Regions from separate parts of the Leclercia pneumoniae genome, predicted to be linked through region 3. Evidence: predicted binding sites of a transcription regulator. Region 3 holds the regulator's gene; each other region holds the start of a gene.
What was found. The regulator CRP, encoded in region 3, controls carbon source genes, mostly activating them, when cyclic AMP is high. The targets are predictions, from matches to a motif close to ATGTGANNNNNNTCACAT.

Region 1: the regulator CRP is predicted to act here: its motif matches at 1,628-1,645, upstream of JZ655_RS07535 (maltoporin).
Region 2: the regulator CRP is predicted to act here: its motif matches at 2,772-2,789, upstream of JZ655_RS10875 (iron-containing alcohol dehydrogenase).
Region 4: the regulator CRP is predicted to act here: its motif matches at 2,504-2,521, upstream of msrB (peptide-methionine (R)-S-oxide reductase MsrB).

Annotation. Positions count from the first base shown of each region.
Region 1 covers NZ_CP071383.1:1,604,799-1,608,981, reverse strand. Annotated here, with positions in the region: gene JZ655_RS07545 (VOC family protein) at 1-222, opposite strand, end outside; gene JZ655_RS07540 (LacI family DNA-binding transcriptional regulator) at 390-1,466, opposite strand; gene JZ655_RS07535 (maltoporin) at 1,736-3,001, shown strand; gene JZ655_RS07530 (PTS sugar transporter subunit IIB) at 3,107-3,355, opposite strand; gene JZ655_RS07525 (beta-galactosidase) at 3,499-4,183, opposite strand, start outside.
Region 2 covers NZ_CP071383.1:2,255,856-2,260,038, reverse strand. Annotated here, with positions in the region: gene JZ655_RS10885 (sodium:solute symporter family protein) at 1-548, opposite strand, end outside; gene JZ655_RS10880 (dihydrodipicolinate synthase family protein) at 625-1,509, opposite strand; gene JZ655_RS10875 (iron-containing alcohol dehydrogenase) at 1,527-2,672, opposite strand; gene dtnK (D-threonate kinase) at 2,845-4,062, shown strand; gene JZ655_RS10865 (D-threonate 4-phosphate dehydrogenase) at 4,055-4,183, shown strand, end outside.
Region 3 covers NZ_CP071383.1:3,933,647-3,937,829, reverse strand. Annotated here, with positions in the region: gene JZ655_RS19195 (YccS/YhfK family putative transporter) at 1-1,736, opposite strand, end outside; gene crp (cAMP-activated global transcriptional regulator CRP) at 1,794-2,426, opposite strand; gene JZ655_RS19185 (OsmC family protein) at 2,737-3,141, shown strand; gene JZ655_RS19180 (phosphoribulokinase) at 3,208-4,077, opposite strand; gene JZ655_RS19175 (YheU family protein) at 4,108-4,183, opposite strand, start outside.
Region 4 covers NZ_CP071383.1:1,802,513-1,806,695, forward strand. Annotated here, with positions in the region: partial or broken gene JZ655_RS08640 (aldo/keto reductase) at 1-301, shown strand, start outside; gene JZ655_RS08645 (D-hexose-6-phosphate mutarotase) at 344-1,228, opposite strand; gene gapA (glyceraldehyde-3-phosphate dehydrogenase) at 1,302-2,297, opposite strand; gene msrB (peptide-methionine (R)-S-oxide reductase MsrB) at 2,639-3,052, shown strand; gene JZ655_RS08660 (YeaC family protein) at 3,095-3,370, shown strand; gene pncA (bifunctional nicotinamidase/pyrazinamidase) at 3,420-4,061, opposite strand; gene JZ655_RS08670 (DUF2569 family protein) at 4,156-4,183, opposite strand, start outside.

The DNA.
Region 1 (4,183 bases), 2.1 Mb from region 3:
GACCAGCAGATCTTCTGCTGTCGGGGAAGGCTGTACCGGATGGTGCAGACAGAGGGTTAACTCCATATGCCAGTGCAGCCCCGCACGGCCGAGCATGATGCCGCTAAAGCCGTCATGATCGTCAAAGTCGGCAATCTTTTGCAGCCCCAGGCCGCTGGCGTACATATGGAAAGATCGTGCAAGATCGGTCACGGGTCTGGCAATGCGCAGGTGAGGAAACATTCAGCGGGCTCCTGTTGGGCTATTTTCCGGGGTCAGAAGCCTGAGTTTATCGCTGAATCTTATAAATATTTGTCCATTAGAGCTTACCTCCCTGCCGCTGCCCTTGCGCCTCTGTGCGTGAGGCACGCTCAGAGGCAACTCTGCCCAGTCGCCATAATGAGGGGGCTTTACCGCTCCTCCAGTTGATGGGCAATGGCCCGCAGCTGGTCGGCGAGCGCCTGCAGGTTTTTACCCTTCTCCCCTTTCGGGCCGGTGGAGTGCCGCACCACCAGCCGCGCCGGTAGGATGGACGACAAGCGCAGCGTACTTTCCTCTCCGTGGTCCAGAATGCGGCGCACCGCTTCTTTACCCTGCAGATCCAGATCCAGCGAGACGGTCGTCAGTGCCGGATAGAAGAATGAGCTTTCATAGGTGTCATCGTAACCAATCACCGATTTCTCGCCCGGAATCGGGATCTGATGTTGATGGAAGGCGCTTAGCACCCCCAGCGCCATCTGGTCGTTCCCCACCAGCACGGCGGTAAAGTGGGCTGTCTCACGCAGCATTTGCAGCGCCCCCGCGTAACCGCTCTGCGCATCCCAGTTGCCGCGCACGATGGTGGCAGGCTCCAGGCCATAACTCTTCAACGTCTCCACCCAGCTTTTCAGGCGCAGCTCTGCCGAGACTGAACTGGCCGGTCCCGCCAGCAGCGCGATCTCTCGGTGGCCGAGTTCATGCAGATATTTCACGCTGGCGCGCGTGCCATCCGCCGGGTTAAACGAAACGTTAAACACAGAGCTGTAGGGATCAACATCCAGGAACAGGCAGACGATGTCGTCGTTATCTGACGCGATTTTCTGCGCCTCGTCAGCCTCCAGCGGCACGTTGATGATCACTTTGTTTACCAGCTGAGACTTCAATTCGTTGATCGAATCCTGAATGCTGTGGTTGACGTTCTCATCGATCATGGAGATCAGCACCTGGTAACCTTCAAGATTGGCATAGCGTTTTACCGCCGCCGCCACCTGTGAAGGGGCATGCAGGGCCAGAGATATGGTGACCAGCCCTACGGTCTGCGTCTGCTTGCCGACCAGTTGCTGTGCCAGCCGGTTCGGAACATAACGCAGTATTTCAATGGCTTTCTCCACCTTATGGCGCGTGGCTTCGGATACATTGGCAGATTTGTTCAGTACCCTGGACACGGTCTGATAGGAGACGCCCGCATGGCGAGCCACATCCTCTAACGTCGCGCTTTTCGACTTCATGGTCCGGTTCCTTGTGTCGTTATTGTTTGATTGTAACAGGGGCCATTTAAAAAAACGCTCATCGCAGCATCATGGCGCGGCTCACGCTCTAAAAAAGTATGACGATCACATTGCCACATTTCTGTCTGAATCTCATCTCTCGTAACAAATCTCGCTGTTTTATTTGCACTTAATCACACATTTATGACATCACAATTGCCACGAAAAGAGTTTAGGCATTTTATGACAGCGGATTTGTGAACGTATTACAAAACAATAAGAGGGTTACAATGAACACTACGATCCGCTCTGTATCCGTTGCGTTGGCGGCTGCGCTGGCCTCACCTTCGCTGTTAGCGGCGTCTTCAGTACCTATTGATTTCCATGGATATCTTCGCTCTGGTGTGGGCGTCTCGCGGGATGGCGGGATGGAAGAGTGGCAAAAAAACAAGATTGGTCGTCTGGGTAACGAGACCGACACCTACGGTGAGCTGGAGTTAGGCTCAGAAGTTTACAAGAAGAACGATGTCAGTTTTTACCTCGACAGTATGGTCAGCATGGTGTCCGATGGCTCGAATGACAACGAATCGACCCTGGATGACGACGCCGAGTTCGGCTTGCGTCAGCTCAACCTGCAGATCAAAGGGCTGATCCCGGGCGATCCTAACGCGGTAATTTGGGGCGGTAAACGCTATTACCAGCGTCATGACCTGCACATCATCGATACCAAATACTGGAACATTTCCGGCGCCGGTGCCGGTATTGAAAACTACACCCTCGGCCCCGGTGCCATCTCCGTGGCGTGGATCCGTGGCGATGCCAATGACGTGGATTACCGCGTGGATGGCGACAACGATGTCAACATCAACTATATCGACGTACGCTACGCCGGCTGGAAACCCTGGGCAGGCGCGTGGACCGAAGTGGGCATCGATTACGCGATGCCAAACCCCACCAACAAGCAGAAAGAGTACGGCGGCTTGTATGACGCTGATAACGGCGTGATGGTCACCGGCGAGATTAGCCAGGAGATGCTGGGCGGCTATAACAAGCTGGTGCTGCAGTATGCCAACAAAGGGCTGGCGCAGAATATGGTCTCTCAGGGCGGAGGCTGGTATGACATGTGGAACTATGTCAACGATGCTTCGGGTTACCGTGTTATCAACACCGGCTTGATTCCCATCACCGATAAGCTCTCTTTCAACCACGTTCTCACCTGGGGCTCGGCGGATGACACCACCCTCTACACCGAGAAGTCACGCCTGATCTCCCTCGTCGGCCGCGCGCAGTATCAGTTTACGGAGTATGTGCGTCTTATCGGCGAGGTAGGCGGGTTCTATCAGAAAGACACCTACACCGACGGCGCGAAATACAAACAGAGCGGCGAGAAGTACACCATCGCTCTGGGTCTGGCGGATGGCCCTGATTTTATGTCGCGTCCGGAACTGCGCGTGTTTGCCTCTTATCTGAATGACTCTGAGAAGGGTCAATCATTCCAGGATGGCACCGCGAATAATAACTGGAACTTTGGCATCCAGGTTGAAGCCTGGTGGTAAGCATTATTCTCTGATTTGCCTGTTATCATTATTTTATCTCCAACACTGGGTAGTTATTTTGGCCTTTACGGGATAACCATTTATTGGCTATCCCGTTTTTTTTATTTATTTACGGCCATTAAAATGGTCGTCGAGTAATTGGCGCAAGGTATCGGATTGTCGGCCAAATATCGCATGGACTTGTTGCCCAATAATAATGACCCCTAACGCCCCCTCCTCCTGTATTGCCTGCGAGTCAACCTTATTTAAATCTTTTACCGTGACGCGCAGGCGGGTAATACAGGCTTCGATATGTTCGATATTCTCTTCTCCGCCAAACGCCGGAATTAAACGCTGAGTGATTTTGGTATCCATCAGTAGCCTCTCAGTTATATCCGTCATCCTTCACGCTGCAAACGCGATACGCATCCTGGTCTGCAAGCCGAATGATTTAGGGTATCCAGGGGTAAAAAAATGCCTGCTCATTTGAGCAGGCGTGTTATGCGTGGCGCCGGGCGTTATGCCCTGCGCTTCAGCACGCGACAATCCCACGGCAGGAGCACGGTTTCGCCCACCGCCGCAGCATCGGTCATACTGTCGGTATAGCCCTCTGGCAGCGTGACCAGTTGCTGCTGCGCCGTGAAGTTCTGCACAAACACCCAGGTGCTCTCGCCATCAGTACGGGCGGTAGCCACCACGCCCGGCGGGAAGTCAGCATCGACGGCCTGCGGCAGCGCCAGTTCGTTAATAATGCCGGCGAAGAAGTCACGCTGGAATTGCAGATCGTTGCGCGACGCCACGTGCCAGGCTTTGCCGTTGCCAAATCGGTTAACCGTTACCGCCGGTCGACCGGCATAAAAATCATCCCGGTAGGTCGCCAGCGCCTGGGCGGTTTCAGTGTGGATCAGCTCGCAGAGATGACGCACCTGGTACGGCCCCTGCAGACCCGACGCATTGCCCGCCAGCCCCTGCACCAGGTTACGTTCCCCCTCGCCCAGACAGTCGATCTCTTCCGCCCAGATCCCGAGCAGCTTGCGCAGCGGGCCAGGGAAGCCGCCCGTAAAGCAGAGATCGGTTTCATCCACAATGCCGCTCCAGTAGGTCGTAACCAGATGCCCCCCCTCGGCCACAAAGGCTTCGGCGCGTTCGGCGAATCCCTGGCGGACCATGTAGAGCATAGGGGCAATCACCAGCGCGTACTGG
Region 2 (4,183 bases), 1.7 Mb from region 3:
AGGGTCACCCACGCCACCCCCTTCATGCCGCCAAAAGCGAAATAGAAGGTACTGACGATGGCGGTGATAAAGGCGGCAACAGGCAAGTTCACCTTCAGTACCGTCGAAATCGCCGCCGCGCCGCTCACGTAGTTACCCACGTTCACCAGCAGCAGGGCGTAGATCATAATGATGGAGATAATGTTTTTGGTGCTGGTGCCGTATTTTTCGGCAATCGCCCCGGAGATGGTGATCTTGCCGGTGCTGTAGATGCGTTTCACCAGCAGCAGCCCAAACAGCGGGAAGCCGATAGCCGCGCCGATGACTGACCAGGAGGCGGCAAAGCCATCTTCAAACGCCGCCTGCGCGGTACCGATCGTGGATTTCGCACCAATGTATTCCGACATCAGCAGGATCCCGACGATAAACGCCGGCATCGCGCGCGAGCCTTCCATAAAATCGCCGGTGTTTTTACTGCGTAACCGGAACGTCAGCCAGGTAGTAAACAGAATGTAGACAATCACAATGCCTACGATGATGAGGGTATCTTCAGCGGTAAAGTTGTTCATCTTAGCCTCTCTTCAGGGCGTATGAATCCTGGGCGCAGAGGGCACCCGAATTCTTATGGACGAAAGCAAACGCCGGTTACTGCAGTGACTTCGTCACTATCTGGCGGATCTGTTCTGTTTGTTGCGCATCGAAAGCCACCGCGTAGCGGCTCTCTCCCACCTCTTCACCCATGACCTGCAGCGCTTTTTTCACGGCCGCAGGCGAAAAAGCGACGCTGTACAGTCGGGTACGGAGATCGGTCACGCTCTCCTGGGCCTGCCGCGAGCCCGCGATATCCCCGGCACGAAAACGTGCCCAGATGGCGTTGATTTCGTTCGGCGCCACGTTCGCCAGGCCAGAAATACAGGCGGAGCATCCTTCAACAAAGCCCTGATGAATGAGCGAATCCGGGCCATTCAGCACGTCAAAACCGTCAATATCTTCAACGGCTTTCAGAAAACCGCTCAGGCTCTCATGGCTCCCCGCGCTGTCTTTAATGCCGATAATATTGGGATGAGCGGCCAGCGCCCGGGCCGTCTCAGGCGCGATGGTGTTGCCGGTTCGCGCCGGGATGTTGTAGAGGAACACCGGTACGTTCAGCGCATCGGCAATGGTGGTGTAGTGGGCGATCAATTCAGCCTGGGTGAGCGGAACGAACCACGGAGTGATAACGGAGACCGCGTCCACCCCCAGCGCCTCGACCTGTTTACCCAGACGAATCGTTGCCCGGGTCGAAATTTCGCCAATATGTGCCACCACCGGTGCGCGCCCGGCCACCTCTTCCACGCAGGTGCGGGTGACGGCCACTTTTTCCTCTTCGGTCAGCACAAAGAACTCTCCGTTAGTACCGCCACAAAAGATGCCGTTGCCCGCCGCCAGCTGACGCTGGATCTGACGTTTTAGTCCCGGCAGGTGCAGCGCCCCGTCGTCGGTGAAGGGGGTGACGATCGCCGTCAGCACGCCCTCAATGTTGTTACGCATTACACACTCCTTTGAAGTTAACTGGCTGGAAACAGAGTCTGATAAATACCTGCGACCTCGGCATGGCTGACCTGGCGCGGGGCATTATTCATCAGACGTTTTACGTTCAGGGCGGCATCGCTCAGAGAGGCGATGTCATCGCGCGGGACCCCCAACGTTTCGAGGTTGTCGGGTAAATTCAGGCGACGTACCAGGGCGGCGAAGTAGTCCACCAGCGCGTGCGACTTCTCTTCCATCGACAGGGAGGTGTCGGCGCCGGGAACCAGATCCCACACTTGTGCAAATTTCTCAACGGCATCCGGACGAACCACGCGCATGCAGGGGGCCAGCAAAATGGCATTCGCCACGCCATGGGGCAGATGGTACGTCCCGCCCAGAGGATAAGAGAGGGCATGAACCAGATGGGTGCCCGCATGGGCAATGGCGACGCCGCCGTAGTAAGAGGCCCACAACATCTCCAGCTTCGCGGCCAGGTTGTGCGGCTCGGCGCAGGCGGTTTCAATGTTGTTCAACAATTTGCGCAGCCCCGTCAGCGCCGCGTTATCGCTTACCGGGTTGGCCACGGTTGCGGTGAAACACTCAATCAGATGGCAGAGGGCATCAATACCCGTTGAAGAGGCAATATGCGGCGGCATGCTGGTCGTTAACTCCGGCAGCAGCGCGACATAATCTGGCAGCAGCACGGGGGAAATGATGCCAACCTTGGTGCTCTGCTCGGGAATCGCGAGAATCGCGTTTGGCGTTGCCTCGGAACCGGTGCCGGCGCTGGCCGGAATCAGCAACGAGGGGAGGCGAACCTGCGGTTTTTCGCCTGCCAGCAGGGTATCCAGCCCAGGGGAGTGGGGATGACACAGCACCGAAAGCAGTTTGGCCACATCCAGTACGCTGCCGCCACCTACGCCGACCACCAGATCGAAGGCGGTCTCTTTTGTTTCAGCCAGCAGGGCGCGCACGTCGTGGCTGGTGGGCTCGGGTGGCACACTGTCAATCACGCTGAGCTGGCGGCCATCGGCCTCCAGCAGGCTGCGGATGGAGCGGGCGGCGTCAAGACGGGCGATATTGCCGTCGGTGACCAGTAATAGACGCGTTTTACCTGCCAGCAGGGGGGCAATGGCGGGGATAGCGCCCGCGCCGCTGATGATCGTACTGTTGATGGTTAACACATGAATCTCCTGTTGCTGTGTCTGTGATTGATTTCGCTCATTACAAGACAATCACAGTCATCGTGTCCTTAAATTTATAATTTATTCACGAACTGAATAACTTGATCTTGCTCACATATAATCAATCATGATTGAATATAATCATTAACAAGAAATACAAACCGGAGTGGGGATGAAAGTGAACAGCAAAAGAGAGGTCGTAGTCATTGCCGATGACTTTACCGGGGCTAACGATGCGGGGGTGAGCCTGGCGTTGCGCGGTAAAAAAGTCAGTGTGGCGTTTCAGACCCCCTTTACCGGTCATGCCGACGCGCTGGTTATTAATAGCGATAGCCGGGCGCTAACGGCATCAGAGGCCGCTGAAAAGGTGGCGGGCTATGGTGCTGAAATGCGCCAGGCACAGTGGCAGGTGAAAAAAATCGACTCCACCCTGCGGGGTAATCCCGGGGCGGAAGTGGAGGCGCTTCTGCAGGCGACCGGCCAGCGTCAGGCGATTATCGCGCCGGCGTTTCCGCAGGCCGGGCGTACCACCGAGCAGGGTGTCTGTCGCGTGTTCGGCCTACCGGTGACGGAAACCGAATTCGCCAGCGACCCCAAAACGCCCGTGCGTCATGCGCAGATTGCCGCAGTGCTGGCAGAGCAGACGGCGCTGTCAAGCCAGGTGGTTACGGCGTCGACCCTGGCCGCAGCCCTGACTGGCGACACCCGATTACTGATTGTGGATGCCCAGAGCGATGACGATCTGGATCAGATCATGGCCGTAGCCGCAGCCTGCGACCCGCGTCCGTTGCTGGTGGGTTCCGCCGGACTGTGTGATGCCCTGGCGCGTCACCTGGCGCGTCCGCGTCCTTTATTGGCGGTGGTTGGCTCGATGAGTGAAATCGCGCAAAAGCAGATTCTGCGAGTACGCCAGCAGCAGAACGTCCGCTCTATCTTTATCGACATCACCGATCTCTTTCGCGACGGAATAAGCGGTTATGCGCAGCAGATTAGTGTGGCGCTGGCGGCTGGAGAACACTGCGTGGTGCACACCTGTTCCGATCACGCCGCGCGTCATCAAATTGACGTGCTGTGCCAACAGTACGAGCTGAGTCGTGCGGAGCTGGGTGAGCAAATCAGCACATGTCTGGGCGCGCTCACGAGCCAGGTGCTGGAGAGCAGTAACCCGGCAGCGTTATATGTCTCCGGGGGGGATGTGGCAATGGCGGTAGCCAGTGCGCTTCACGCCGAAGGGTTTGAAATCACCGGGCAGGTGGCGCGCTGCGTACCCTTCGGTCGGTTTTTAGGTTGTCGCTGGCAGGGGCCAGTCATGACCAAAGCGGGCGGTTTTGGTAGTGAAACCATGCTGCTTGAGGTTCTGCATTTTATCGAGGAGAAGATGAGTGACTAATATCATTGCTGTAACGATGGGCGACCCGGCGGGCATCGGCCCGGAGATCATTATCAAATCCCTGACCGGGGGGGAACTCTCTGGTGCACCGATCGTGGTGGTGGGATGCGCAGTGACGCTG
Region 3 (4,183 bases):
CACAGCTTCATGTCGGCCAGGTAGTGTGAATTGAACCCCGGTTCCTGCATCGCCTGATTCAGCGAGTTGAACAGGGCGTTGTGCGCCTGGTTCACCTTCATGCGCTGCCAGGCAAGCGGTGTTGGCTGAGGGTCACTGCTCAGGATCAGGCGAATAGCCTCCTGGTCGGCTTCCAGCGCATCGTGGGCGTTCTGTCGTAGCAACCCGCTTTGCCACTGCGGCCACAACCACACCATGCCGCCAAAAGCGATTAAACAGCCTATCAGCGTGTCTGCGAGACGGGCGATGATAAATTGATCGCCGTTCAGCGTGAGGAGCTGCAGCGTGTATACCGCGGTCACCGTAAAGCCGACCGTCGCCCAGCCGTAGTTTTTACGAATGATCAGGTAGCTCACCAGCGTAATCAGCAGCATGCTCAGTAACGTAAAGCCCTCCGGCACGTGGAAGTGCAGCGTGGCACCCGCGATAATCAGCCCTGCCAGGGTACCGCCTGCCCGGTGGAATATGCGTACCCGCGTCGCCCCGTAGCCGTTTTGCGTGACCAGCAGAACGGTCATAAGGATCCAGTAGGGCTTCGGTAAATGGAGGGCCATCCCCATCAGGCTGGCGATGCTGAGCATGACGCTGATGCGTGCGGCATTGCGCAGCGCGGAAGACTTGAGCGACAGATAACTTTTCAGCGCCGGGAAGAGCGGCAGACGTTTTTGCTTATCGGCCATCAGGTCGCGCGAGTAGAGCGGACGCTGGGTACGTAGTACGCGGGCGATGCGGCTAAAGTGCCAGGCACAGAACTGCCCAACCGGGTTTTCCGGGTGCTGCCGGGCGATTTTCTCCAGCGCGCCCAGCTGCTTGTCCATGCTGAAGCGGGTGGGGTAGCGGTGATAGAGAATATTATCCGAGAGTACACGCAGGCGTGCGGCGACGGTCTGGGCATTCCATCTGATCACGGCTTCGGCGTGGCTGCGTTCCACCAGCTTTTGCACCTCTTCCGGGTGATGCAGGCTGACGGAGATATGCTCCTGCAAGTCGAGCCCGACCTGGAAGGTTCGCAACAGACGTTTGTATTCGTGATTTCTGTTAGCTGCCAGCATGTGTAGCTGCTGATAACACTGGCTGATAAGATCCACCACCTTCTGCTGGCGGGCCAGCAGCGGCGGCAGGGATTTTTCCGGGTCGGTATGCTGGGTGAGCAGGGTATATTTCGCTTCGCAGTAGTCAGCGAGCTGGCGGTACAGCAAGCTCAGCGATTCCCGCAGCGGCTGTTCGCGCCACATCCAGAACCAGAACCAGTTAAATAGCCCATACCAGAGCGTGCCCAGCGTATAGATCAGCAACGGCTCCCACACCGGCATATTGCCCGCCAGGCTCAGGGTAAAGATGGCGGCAATCAGCGAGGCGGGTAGCAGCCTGGCATGCAAAGAGCTGATCTCTGCCGTCACCCCTAGCGTCATCGCCAGCAGGGTGAGAATCAGGGGCAGGGGGATGTCGCGGGCCAGAAGTAACTGGACGGCGAGACTACAGCCGGCAAAGAGCGAGCCGCCAACGATCAGACGTTTGAAAAAGCGTTTATGGGGGGTATCCAGCCCTGCGATGTTGCAGCAGGCAGGCACGAGAGAGAAGAGCAGACCCTGTTGCAGGTGGCCGAGAATCAGACCGACGGCCACAGGAAGACACAGCACCAGCGTTTGTCGAAGTGCGTAGTTAACTTCCGGGTGATAAATCAGCCTGCGCCACATAGATGCCAGAGACAAAAACGGCGTGACATCTTGCGATGGCACGCCGTTCTTTCGGAATTAACGCGTCCCGTAAACCACGATCGTTTTACCGTGGGCGGAGATCAGGTTCTGATCTTCCAGCATTTTCAGAATACGGCCAACGGTTTCGCGGGAACAACCCACAATCTGACCAATCTCCTGACGGGTGATTTTGATCTGCATACCATCCGGATGGGTCATCGCGTCAGGTTGTTTTGCCAGATTCAGCAGCGTCTGAGCGATACGGCCGGTCACGTCCAGGAAGGCGAGGTTACCCACTTTCTCAGAAGTCACCTGCAGGCGGCGTGCCATCTGCGAGGAGAGGCGCATCAGAATGTCCGGGTTCACCTGGATCAACTGGCGGAACTTCTTGTAGGAGATCTCAGCCACTTCACACGCGGTTTTTGCCCGTACCCAGGCGCTACGTTCCTGACCTTCTTCAAACAGGCCCAGTTCGCCAATAAAGTCGCCCTGGTTCAGATAAGAAAGGATCATCTCTTTCCCTTCTTCATCTTTGATCAACACGGCCACGGAGCCTTTAACGATGTAATACAACGTTTCCGCTTTTTCACCCTGGTGAATCAGCGTGCTCTTCGATGGGTACTTATGAATGTGGCAATGAGACAAGAACCATTCGAGAGTCGGGTCTGTTTGCGGTTTGCCAAGCACCATGCGCTGTTATCCTCTGTTATAAGCTGTCTCCAGAGCCGGGATGGACGCCTTCACTCTGGGGTTGCAATCGAATTCTTCCCCATTCCTGGGAATCGGGCTGTCACAATATTCAGCAGCCTGTAATGTGTGATGTCCTCTGCATACATGCGTAATGTCAATGTATTACTGTAGCATCCAGACTGTTTTAGCATAGCTTTAGCCGCCTGTCTCCTGGTGTCTCGCTTCAGCTTGATACAGGTCGCCTTCCGTTGCCAGAATTGTTACTGGCGCGTAATCTGTCAGGAAAATTGCAACTTCGGAGTTAACTACAATGCAAGCGCGTGTGAAATGGGTTGAGGGCTTAACGTTCCTGGGCGAGTCGGCTTCAGGGCACCAGATTTTGATGGACGGCAACTCCGGAGATAAGGCGCCAAGCCCGATGGAGATGGTGCTGATGGCCGCTGGCGGTTGCAGCGCAATTGATGTGGTTTCTATCCTGCAAAAAGGTCGCCATGAGGTGACAAACTGCGAAGTGAAACTGACCTCGGAACGCCGTGAAGAGGCGCCGCGCCTGTTCACGCATATCAACCTGCACTTCATTGTCACGGGTAAAGAACTGAAAGACGCGGCGGTCTCCCGCGCCGTGGATCTGTCAGCAGAGAAGTATTGCTCCGTGGCGTTGATGCTGGAGAAAGCGGTGAATATTACGCATTCGTATGAGGTGATCGAAGCGTAATTTATCGGGCATCGTGCGTGTTGATGCCCTCACCCTAACCCTCTCCCACAGGGAGAGGGACCAGGCTTATGCGATCTTCTTCCCTTCCATCAATCTTTGCACCAGCGGCGTCATAATCAGCTCCATCGCCAGCCCCATCTTCCCGCCCGGCACGACCAGCGTATTCATGTGCGAAATAAATGAGCCCTGCAGCATCGCCAGCAGCCAGGGATAGTCGATATCCTCCAGGTTGCGGAAATGGATCACCACAAAGCTCTCATCCAGAGAGGGGATGGCTTTAGCCGCAAAGGGGTTAGAGGTGTCCACTGTAGGGACGCGCTGGAAGTTGATGTGGGTGCGCGAGAACTGCGGCGTCAGGAAATTGATATAGTCTTCCATCGAGCGCACCACGGAGTCCATCACCGCCTCACGCGAATGTCCACGCTCGCTGGTATCGCGGGTCAGTTTCTGAATCCACTCGAGGTTAACGATAGGCACCACGCCCACCAGCAGGTCAACATGGCGCGCCACGTCGTGCTGTGGCGTGACCACGCCGCCGTGCAGCCCTTCGTAAAACAGCACATCCGTCGGCTCCGGCAGCGGCTGCCAGGGGGTGAAGGTGCCCGGCACCTGATTCCAGGGCACCGCTTCGTCATAGGTGTGCAGGTATTTGCGTGACTGTCCTTTACCGCTCAGGCCATACTCGAGAAAGGTTTGCTCCAGCAGGCCGAAATCGTTCGCTTCCGGGCCGAAATAGCTGATGTGCTTACCCAGATCGCGCGCTTTACGAATGGCCATGTCCATCTCAGGACGGGTGTAGCGGTGAAAGCTGTCACCCTCGACCTCTGCGGCGCTTAAATGAAGCTGAGAGAAGATTTTACGAAAGGCGAGGCTGGTAGTGGTGGTGCCTGCACCACTCGATCCTGTGACGGCAATAACCGGATGTCTGGCGGACATAGCAACTCCCTGAGTAGAAAGATGAAGCGATTAACCGCGAAATTGATTGCGGGGCATGACGTTGACGGTTTCATGTAGCTCGGACCACACGATCAGTACCTCGCCG
Region 4 (4,183 bases), 2.1 Mb from region 3:
ACAGCAGATGCCGGTAATGGCTTACTGCCCCCTGGCTCAGGCCGGGCGATTACGTTCTGGATTAATGACGCATCCGGTGGTCAATGAGATAGCATAACGTCATCGCGCCACGCCGGCGCAGATCCTGTTGGCATGGGTCATTAGTCATCAGGGGGTGATAGCGATTCCAAAAGCGGGCTCGCCAGAGCATGTCAGGGATAACGCGCAGGCGTTAGAGATTACGCTCTCTGACGAAGAGATAGCTATGCTTGCGGACGCATTTCCGGCGCCTGGCCATAAAACGCCGCTGGATATGGTGTGATGGTAAAACGCCCCGCTCCCGTGGGGAGTGAGGCGGGCATCATTAGCGCTGAATGATGCTAATAGTTTGCCCCAGACGAGAAGGCTTCTCTTCGCTGGTCTTCTGTGGTGATGTTACGCAGGCGGTTTCTACACAGACGAAGGTCTTATAACCCTCGTCCGGTACGTCGGCCATGCTCACAGAGAGCGCCGGGCCCGGGTTCCAGCCCACAACGTTGCTATGGTGATGGTGCACCACTTCGACGCTGCGGTTCAGCGCGGCGTCATGAATGACGCTGCACGCTTCCGGATGCAGATAAACGCGGTCGGTACGATCCGGGAAGGTCTGCACGCCGTCGCTCAGTTTGCCCTCTTTGGCGTTATCCACTTTGTCGATAAAGGTATCGCCCAATCCACTCACCTTGACCGCGCTGATGTCACCCACGTTGAAATAGGTGTGCAGGGCGCTGGTGGTTTCAAATTCGCCGTGGGCTTCCAGTTCGATTTCACAGGTTTTACCCAGCTTGAAGCGTGCATAGAGTGTGAAATCGTGCGGCCAGAGCGCACGGGTCTCCTCATTTGCCTGCAGTTCAAACGTCAGTACCACACCATTTTCATCGTCATTGTGCGCTTTCAAGGTCCACTGCTGATTACGGGCAAACCCGTGAGCAGGCAAACCTGACTGTGCCGCCGGGCCAAACCACGGCCAGCAAATCGGCACGCCGCCGCGGATCGCCGCCCCTTTTTTGAAAGAGGTGTTGTCGCTGAGCCACAGCGCTTCGGTTTGACCTTCTGGTTTCCAGGAGAGCAGGTGAGCGCCATTCAGCGCTACGGAGGCTTTTACGCGCGGGTGATCAACGACGATGATGTCGGCTCCGTCAATCTGACGGCGGGAAAGCACAGGGGTAAGTTCTTCGACTACCGGAAGTGCAAAAATTTTATTAATCATTAAGCAATCCTCTGTCTTGAAGCAATAAAAAAGGCGACCGAAGTCGCCTTTTGAATCAGTGTCTCATCTCAACTTATTTGGAGATGTGAGCGATCAGGTCCAGTACTTTGTTGGAGTAACCGGTTTCGTTGTCGTACCAGGATACCAGCTTAACGAAGTTGTCGTTCAGTGCGATACCTGCTTTAGCATCGAACACGGAAGTGCATACTTCGCCGTTGAAATCGGTAGAAACAACGTCATCTTCGGTGTAACCCAGAACGCCTTTCATTGCGCCTTCGGAAGCAGCTTTGATTGCTTTCTTAATTTCTTCATAAGAAGCAGCTTTTTCCAGACGAACGGTCAGGTCAACAACGGATACGTTAGGAGTCGGAACGCGGAACGCCATACCAGTCAGTTTGCCATTCAGTTCTGGCAATACTTTACCTACCGCTTTAGCAGCACCGGTAGAGGATGGGATGATGTTCTGAGCCGCGCCACGGCCGCCACGCCAGTCTTTGTGAGACGGGCCGTCAACGGTTTTCTGAGTTGCGGTGGTCGCGTGTACGGTGGTCATCAGACCTTCAACGATACCGAAGTTGTCGTTGATAACTTTCGCCAGCGGTGCCAGGCAGTTGGTGGTGCAGGATGCGTTGGAAACGATATCCTGGCCAGCGTAAGTTTCGAAGTTAGCACCACGTACGAACATTGGGGTGTTGTCTTTGGAAGGACCAGTCAGAACAACTTTTTTCGCGCCAGCGGTGATGTGCTTACGTGCAGTTTCGTCGGTCAGGAAGATACCGGTTGCTTCAGCAACCACGTCAACACCGATTTCGTTCCACTTCAGGTTAGCTGGATCTTTTTCAGCAGTAACACGGATGGTTTTGCCGTTAACAACCAGGTGGCCGTCTTTAACTTCAACAGTACCGTTGAAGCGACCGTGGGTTGAGTCGTACTTCAGCATGTACGCCATGTATTCAGCGTCCAACAGATCGTTGATACCAACGATTTCGATGTCAGAACGTTCCTGAGCAGCACGGAAAACAATGCGACCGATACGGCCAAAACCGTTGATACCTACTTTGATAGTCATATATTCCACCAGCTATTTGTTAGTGAATAAAAGGTTGCCTGTAAAATTACAAAAACCATACGCAGCGTCAAGCGGAATCGTGTCAATCATTGCGGCAAATCAATCCTTCGCGCGACCTTTGGGCGATTGACTCGCCTAACATTCCCTCGGAGCTTGCAACCATATGGGGACTGCGCCGTGAATTTTAAAGGGCTGGCCGAAGAAAAATGTGGATTAGATCACATTTGGCCGACCGCCTTTTCGCAACGACTAAGTTTAGAACAAAAGTTCACACTTCAGTGTTAATGTTTTGTTAGAATCGACCTAAACGTTGTCTGTTTTCAATCGTGAGATATGAGCTTATGTCGAATCAATCCAACCCGGACGAACTGAAGAAAAATCTAACAGAAATGCAGTTCTACGTGACCCAGAACCACGGCACCGAGCCGCCGTTCACCGGGCGTTTACTGCATAACAAACGTGATGGGATCTACCACTGCCTGGTGTGTGATGCTGCGCTGTTTAACTCTGAAAGTAAATACGATTCTGGCTGCGGTTGGCCAAGCTTCTATGAGCCCGTCAGCGATGAGGCAATCCGCTATCTGACCGACAACTCTCATGGTATGCAGCGCATCGAAATCCGCTGCGGAAATTGTGATGCCCACCTCGGTCATGTTTTCCCGGACGGCCCTCAGCCAACAGGGGAGCGTTTCTGCGTCAATTCTGCCTCGTTAAGCTTCACCGATGACCAGAATGGCGACCAGACTAAAGGTTGAAAAATCGATTCAGCAAATTATTCCACCGGAGCCGGGTAAATCATGAATATTGACGAGATGATTAGTGGGATGACAGAGGACGTTTATCAACGCCTGGTCACTGCCGTTGAGCTGGGAAAATGGCCTGATGGGGTGGCGCTGACCCCGGCCCAGAAAGAGAACAGCCTGCAACTGGTTATGCTATGGCAGGCGCGGCATAACACCGACGCGCAACACATGACCATTGATACTCAGGGGCAGATGGTGATGAAGAGTAAACAACAGCTGAAGGAAGATTTCGGCATCGCGCCAAAATCGATTGCCATGTTCAAATCCTGATGGGTTTATGCGTACCGGGCGGTGAAAGTACCACCGCCCGGCAAAAGGACTACGCCTGTGTCTCTTGCCAGTCTTCCAGCGTATACAGGGTGGCACCCGCAGCTGCCATATCCATAAACGCCTGCGCGCTATCCTGAGGCTGAAGATTGACGCCGCGGCAGCCATCGGTAATCACATTGACGGTGTATCCCAGCTGGAGTGCGTCCAGCACGGTAAATTTCACGCAATAATCTGTCGCCAGACCCAGCACAATAAGCTCAACGATTTCATGGTGACGCAGCCACGCATCCAGCGCCGTTTTCTGACGATGGCCGTTATCAAAGAATGCGCTATAACTGTCGATGGCCGGGTTTTCGCCTTTGTGGAACACCGCATCAATCGCTTTTTGGTTAAGCAAAGGGTGGAGCTCAGCGCCTTCGGTCTGCTGAACGCAGTGATCCGGCCAGAATGTCTGTGCCAGCCCGTCGAGTTCGCCCAGGCTATAAGGTTCAACGTCATGCTGGCTGGCAAAGCTACCGTGATTTTCCGGATGCCAGTCCTGGCTTGCCACCACGGCATCGCCGCGGGCTTTACACCACTCAATAAGCGTATTAGCGATATCAACAGTGCTGTCGCCTTCTGCTACCGCCAGCGCGCCGCCTGCGCAAAAATCATTTTGCAGATCAACCAGTAATAAAGCTCGTTGCGTCATATTCATTCCTTAAAAGCAGCGTATTTATCATCTAATTTTAATGGTAAAGCGGGGCCACAGAATGCTATCCGGAGCATTCCTGGACGCCCGGGCATTAACGACAAAAGACGACAGGGACGCGT